Regions from separate parts of the Chromobacterium fluminis genome, predicted to be linked through region 3. Evidence: predicted binding sites of a transcription regulator. Region 3 holds the regulator's gene; each other region holds the start of a gene.

What was found. The regulator sigma-54, encoded in region 3, starts transcription at its own class of promoters, with help from an activator protein. The targets are predictions, from matches to a motif close to CTGGCACGCTTCATGCTT.
Region 1: HA052_RS24180 (ANTAR domain-containing response regulator) is a predicted target of sigma-54. The motif match lies at 1,190-1,207, and genes of this name have one in related genera.
Region 2: glnK (P-II family nitrogen regulator) is a predicted target of sigma-54. The motif match lies at 1,189-1,206, and genes of this name have one in related genera.

The regions. Positions count from the first base shown of each region.
Region 1 covers NZ_JAAOMA010000056.1:12,624-14,887, reverse strand. The annotation lists gene HA052_RS24185 (CmpA/NrtA family ABC transporter substrate-binding protein) at 1-549, opposite strand, end outside; gene HA052_RS24180 (ANTAR domain-containing response regulator) at 567-1,157, opposite strand; gene HA052_RS24175 (glycoside hydrolase family 19 protein) at 1,376-2,264, opposite strand, start outside.
Region 2 covers NZ_JAAOMA010000025.1:27,638-29,901, forward strand. The annotation lists gene HA052_RS17055 (YifB family Mg chelatase-like AAA ATPase) at 1-660, opposite strand, end outside; gene HA052_RS17060 (accessory factor UbiK family protein) at 666-953, opposite strand; gene glnK (P-II family nitrogen regulator) at 1,266-1,604, shown strand; gene HA052_RS17070 (ammonium transporter) at 1,634-2,264, shown strand, end outside.
Region 3 covers NZ_JAAOMA010000002.1:268,662-270,925, reverse strand. The annotation lists gene lptB (LPS export ABC transporter ATP-binding protein) at 1-479, shown strand, start outside; gene HA052_RS02730 (RNA polymerase factor sigma-54) at 483-1,904, shown strand; gene hpf (ribosome hibernation-promoting factor, HPF/YfiA family) at 1,972-2,264, shown strand, end outside.

The DNA.
Region 1 (2,264 bases), on a different contig from region 3:
CTGCTGATGCCAGGGCTCGCCCGCGCAAAAGCCGTCCAACTGGCCGGCCTCCAGCGCCGCCCCCATCTGAGGCGGCGGGATCACCACCAGGCGCGCGTCGCGTTGCGGGTCCAAGCCGTTCGCCGCCAGCCAGTAGTTGAGCCACAGCGCATGGGTGCCGGCGGGGAAGGTGTGCGCCAGCGTCAACGGCGGGCCGTCTTGGCGGGCGCGGCGGCGCAGCGCCTGCTCCGGCGACGCGGTCAGCGCGTCGGCCAGCGGGTGACTGAGGGTGATGGCCTGGCCGTTTTGGTTCAGCGTCATCAGCAGCGCCGTGTCGGCTTGCGGGCCGGCCAGGCCCAGTCGCATGCCGTAGGCCAGGCCGTACAGCGCGGCGGCGGCGTGCAGGCGGCCGTCGAGCAGCTTGTCGCGCACTGCGCTCCACGAAGGCTGGCGCAGCAGTTCCAATTCCAGGCCGTGGCGGCGGTCCAAGCCGAGCTGGCGCGCGACGATCAACGGCGCGCTGTCGGTCAGCGGCAGATAGCCCAGGCGCAGGCGGTGCGGGACGGTCATGGGAGTTTCCTTGTGGTTCAGCCTAGCAACTCGGCGGCCTGGATCAGTTGCCGGGCGAGATCGGCGATGCGCAGGCCCTCGCGCATCGCCTGCTGGCGCAGCGCCTGATAGGCGTCGTTTTCGCTGAGCCGGCGTTTGTCCATCAGAATGCCCTTGGCGCGTTCGATCAGTTTGCGGTCGGCCAGTTGTTGTTCGGCCGCCGCCAGCCGTCGCCGCAAGCGGGCGTCCTCGGCGAAGCGCGCGCGTGCTAGATCGATGATGGGCGCCAGCCGCGCCGCGTCGGCCTGGTCCACCACGTAGGCGGCAACGCCGGCGTGGACCGCGGCTTCTATGGTGGGCAGGTCGCCCTGATCGGCGAACATCACCACCGGATGGGGTGCGATCTCGCCCAGCAGCGCCAGTTGTTCCAGGGTGTCGCGCGACGGGGATTCGGTGTCCACGATCACCACGTCCGGCCGCAGCCGCTCCACCGCCTGCAGCAGCGCGGCGGCGCCGTCCACCTCGGCGACGACGGCGTAGCCGGCGCGCGCCAGCGCCTGGCGCAGCGAAGCGATGGTTTTTGCGTGGTCGTTGACCAGCAGCAGGCGCAGCGGCGGAGGCGTGGACATTGCGGCACCGGGGGAAAGGGACAGATTGGCTGAAGCAAGCGCCGTGCCCAAGGGAACTCTTGATGCGATTTTTAGCGAGGACGCGGCCGGATTGACGCGGCGTTTAGCCGCGATGGCTTATCGTGGAGCGGAGATATGGCCAATGGACGAGGAGGTGAAACACGGGTGAACAACAGTCGTTGGCGAGGCCGGCCCCGCGCGAGCGGAGCCGGCCGATTTCATTTGAGCTTGACGTTCCAGTTGTCCTCTACGCAGCGCTGGTAGTTGCCGGCTTGCAGCGCGCTGTACGGCGTCTGGTAATTCACCAGCTGGCATTTGTAGTCATTGCCCCATTTCCAGTCCTTTTCCCAATAGATGTTGTAGGCGGCGGAGCTGGCGGCGCTAAAGCGCTGCATATTGGCGCATGATAGTTGTTCGTTGCCGTAGTCCCAGCCCAGGTCCTTGGAGAACTGGCGGTAGTAGTCGATGCGGTTCTGCGCCGCCTGGCGCTCGGTGCCGCTGCCGCACTCGGCGTTGATGATCTGGATGGTGGTGGCGAAGTTGTTGCCGGCGCCCGCCGCCTTGTCCGCGGCGTTGGGCACCCAAGTGCCGTCCAGCACATGCAGCATCGACGGTTTGGGCGGTTGCGGGAAGACAAAGAAGAAAGTGGCGGAGGTCAGGTTGAGCCAGGTGGAGGCCACCAGGTCCGGATTCTTCAGCAGCACCGATTGGTCGCCATCGTACATGGCTTGGGAGAAGGGGCCGTAATTGTAATTGTAAGACAGCTGTTTGGCGCCGCGGCCGAAGTATTTTTTCCAGCTGCCGTCGGCGTTTTTGCCGCAGGTCCACACTTTGTTGAATACCGGGTCGGCGCATTCGGTGTTGTAGCCGCAGCCGGGGCCGGTTTCGTCGCAGCCCATTTCGCGCAGGTATTTCAGGCCCTGTCGCCATTCAGGCACCGTGTCGCTGCGGTTGTGGTCGCCGGTTTCTTGGGCGAAGTGGGCGAACATGGTGGCCAGGCTGTGGCGGCAGATGGCGTCGCCGTCGCGGCCGTCGCCGTAGTCGTCGCAGATGGCGGGAAACTTGGCGATGGCCTGGAGGAAGCGCTGGTAGCTGTAGCTGACGTCG
Region 2 (2,264 bases), on a different contig from region 3:
CGGTCCGATCAACAAGAGGCTGTGCCGTCCGGCCGCGGCCACTTCCAGCGCATGACGCGCCAAGGACTGGCCTTTGATATCCAACAGATCAAGGTAATCCGGAAGCGATCGGGACGAGCCACCCTCTTGCCGATACGGTTCCAGCGTGGAAAGACCGTTGAGAAAGGCGCAGGCCTCAACCAGGGTGCTCACGCCATACAAAGGCATGCCCTCAAGCACGGCGGCCTCCTTGGCGCTGGCTACCGGCAAGATGAAGGCACGCCCCGCTTCCCTCGTCTTGCACGCCATCGCCAAAGCGCCGCGCACCGGCCGCAGGGCACCGGTCAAGGCCAGCTCTCCGGCGATTTCATATTCCGCCAACTGGGGACAGCGCACCTGTCCGCTGGCAACAAGAATGCCAATGGCGATGGGCAGATCAAAACGGCCGGAGTCTTTGGGAAGATCGGCCGGGGCCAGATTGACGGTGATGCGCCGGGCCGGGAACTCAAAACCAGAGGTCAAAATCGCCGCGCGGACCCGCTCCCGACTTTCCTTCACCTCAAGGTCCGGCAAACCGACAATGGTGAAAGCGGGCAAGCCGTTGGCCAAATGCACTTCCACCGCAACCTCAGGCGCGTCCACTCCGGCCAGCGCCCGACTTGCGACCACGGCCAGCGCCATGTCGCTCAGGAGTGGCCGAGTTCTGATTGGGCTTCTACCGTGGCTCGCGCTTCCTCCGGGAACACCTGCGCCTCTAAGCGCGCTAGCTTCTGCTCCAGTTGAGCCAGCTTCTCCCGAGTCCGCACCAACACTTCCTGCTGCACGTCGAACTCCTCGCGCGTCACCAGATCCATTTTGCTGAAGGTGGAGGCCATCATCGCTTTGACGTTTTTCTCAATGTCCTTGGCCGGGCTGGCGGCAATCGTTTCGCTGATCTTGTTGCCGATTTCCTCGAACAGCTTTTGGCTCAACATGACGCGGCTCCTTGAGTGAGTAAGTGATAACAGAGCAGAGTGTAGCAAAAAGCCAAGCCCATCACTCGCCAGCGCGTACCCATTGACGAGCGCCTCTCCCAACTCCGCGCCCTAACGGCACCAAATCAGTGCGGAGCCCCAACGCCGCATGCACCGGGAAAGTGCCAAAAAGGCCAGTACAGACCTTTTTTGCGTTGCAACATGATCTTAGCGTTTTCTTTTGCGCCAATCCGGCCTGGCACGATTCATGCGTATTGACGCGACAGCAGCCCTCAACTCAAGACACCGGATCATCAGACCCAAGGAGCAGTCATGAAACTCGTTTCTGCCATCATCAAGCCCTTCAAGCTGGACGAAGTCCGAGAAGCCTTGTCCGCCATCGGCGTGCAAGGCGTCACCGTCACCGAAGTCAAAGGCTTCGGTCGCCAGAAGGGGCATACCGAACTCTACCGCGGGGCCGAATACGTGGTGGACTTCCTGCCCAAGGTCAAACTGGAGATCGCCATAGACGACGCTTTGCTCGACCAGGTCGTGGAGGCCATCGAAAAATCCGCCCGCACCGGCAAGATCGGCGACGGCAAGATCTTCGTCTACGACCTGGAACAAGTGGTGCGCATCCGCACCGGCGAAACCGGCGCCGACGCGGTCTGAACCGCAATAGAGACTTAGGGGAAACGACAATGAAAAAACTGCTCGCAACCATTCAGCTCGCCGGCCTGGGTCTAATGGCTCCGCTGGCGTTCGCCGCCGCGCCGGCCGGCCCCGCGATTGCCGACGCCAAGAGCATCAGCGCCGGCGACACCGCCTGGATGCTGATCTCCACTGCCTTGGTGCTGTTCATGACGATTCCCGGCCTGGCCCTGTTCTATGGCGGCATGGTGCGCAAGAAAAACGTATTGGCGACGCTAATGCAAAGTTTCGCCATCACCGCGCTGATCACGGTGCTCTGGGCGGTCATCGGCTACAGCCTGGCCTTCACCGTCGGCACGCCTTATCTCGGCGACTTGAGCCGCGTGATGCTGGACGGCATGGTTTACCTGAAAGATGCCGGCAAATTGGCAGTACATCCGCTGGCCGGCACCATACCGGAATCGGTATTCATGACCTTTCAGATGACTTTCGCCATCATCACCCCCGCGCTGATCACCGGGGCCTTCGCCGAGCGAATGAAGTTTTCCGCGATGTTGGTCTTTATGGCCCTGTGGTCCTTGCTGGTCTACGTGCCAGTGGCCCATTGGGTCTGGGCTCCGGGTGGCTGGATGGCCGACAAGGGCGTGCTGGACTTCGCCGGCGGAACCGTAGTGCATATCA
Region 3 (2,264 bases):
ATCTGCCGCAGGAAGCCTCCATCTTCCGCCGCATGACGGTGGAAGAGAACATTAGCGCCATCCTGGAAGTGTCCGGCCTCAAGGGCAAGGAGCTGGAAAAAGAGCTGGACCTGCTGCTGGACGACCTCAACATCGGCCATCTGCGCGACAGCAGCGCGCTCTCGCTGTCCGGCGGCGAACGCCGCCGCGTCGAGATCGCCCGCGTGCTGGCCACCCGGCCGCGCTTCATCCTGCTGGACGAACCCTTCGCCGGCGTCGATCCGATCGCGGTGATCGACATCCAGAAAATCATCTCCTTCCTGAAGGAGCGCGGCATCGGCGTGCTGATCACCGACCACAATGTCCGCGAAACCTTGCGCATCTGCGACCGCGCCTACATCATCAGCGAAGGCTCGGTGCTCGCCTCCGGCGAGCCGGAAGAACTGGTCAACAACGAGAAGGTGCGCGAAGTTTACCTTGGCGAACACTTCCACCTATAAGCGATGAAACAGACCCTTCAGCTCAAGGTATCGCAGCAGCTGACCCTGACGCCGCAGCTGCAGCAATCGATCAAGCTGCTGCAGATGTCCACCCTCGACCTGCAGACTGAAGTCGAGCGCTTCTTGCTGGACAATCCCTTGCTGGAACGCGGCGACGAAGCGCCGCAAGGCGAGGCGCCGGACGCCGCCGCCCAGGAGCCGGAAGCCCCGGCGGACAGTCGCGACGAATCCTCCGGCGATGACGGCGACCGCGGCGCCGAGGCCGGCGAACTGAGCGACTGGGGCAGCGGCGGACGCCGCGGCGACGGCGACGACGAGCTGGACCCGATGCTGAACGTGCCCTGTCCAATCAGCCTGCGCGAGCACCTGCTGGCGCAACTGGGCGAAGTGGCGCTGCCCACGCGCGACCAGGCCATCGTTCAGTTGCTGATCGAAGAACTGGACGACGACGGCTATCTGAGCCAGACGCTGGACGACATCGCCAGCCACCTGCCGCTGGAACTGGAAATCGAGACCGACGAGCTGATGATAGGCCTGCGCCTGCTGCAGCAGTTCGATCCGCCCGGCGTCGGCGCGCGCTCCTTGCCGGAGGCGCTGGCGCTGCAATTGCAGCGGCTGGATCCGGACGAGCCTCAGCGCGAACTGGCTCTGGCCATCGTCCGCGATCATCTGACCTTGCTGGGCAATCGCGACTACACTCGGCTGAAAAAGCAACTGAGCGTGGACGACGCCGCGCTGCGCGCCGCCCAGGCGCTGATCGCCCGCCTCAACCCCCGCCCCACCGCCGGTTTCGGCGCCAGCGACACCCAATACGTAATCCCCGACGTCTCGGTCAGAAAACGCAAGGGCCGCTGGGTGGCAACCCTGAACGGCGGCGCCGTGCCCAGGCTGCGCGTCAACCAGATGTACGCGCGGCTGCTGGCGGAAAACCGCGGCGGCAACGGCGAAATGTCCTCGCGGCTGCAAGAGGCGAAATGGCTGGTGAAGAACATCCAGCAGCGATTTGACACTATCCTGAAAGTGGCGGAAGCTATCGTTGAACGACAGCAATCGTTCTTTGAGCACGGCGAAGTGGCCATGCGCCCGCTGATTCTGCGCGACATCGCGGACGAGCTGGGCCTGCATGAGTCCACGGTGTCCAGGGTGACCACCCAGAAATACCTGCTCTGCCCGCGCGGTCTGTTCGAGCTCAAGTATTTCTTCGGCAGCGCGCTGGAAACCGACAGCGGCGGCGAGTGCTCCGCCACCGCGATCAAGGCGCATATCCGCAGCCTGATAGACGCCGAATCGCCGAGCAAACCGCTGTCCGACAGCGCCCTGGTCGAAGCGCTGTCCAAACAGGGAATACAAGTTGCCAGACGCACGATAGCCAAGTATCGTGAAGCCATGCAGATACCGCCGGTTAACCAGCGCAAGACGCTGTGAGCCAGGCGGCGGAATACAGCGATCCGGCCGACCCGACCGGACTGTCAACACCAGAAGGAGCTAGGGTATGAACCTCAAAGTAACTGGACTGCATCTGGAAGTAACTCCCGCCCTGCGCGAATACGTTGAAACCAAAATGGAGCGCGTTACTCGACATGTCGACCATGTGATCGACATTTCCGTTACTCTGTCTGTTGATAAACTGGTGCAAAAGGCTGAAGTCAACGTGCATCTGTCCGGCAAGGACATTCACGTGGAAGCCACCGAATCCGATATGTACGCCGCCATCGATCTGTTGATCGACAAGCTGGACCGCCAAGTGCTGAAACACAAGGAAAAACAGTCTGAACACCGTGCTCC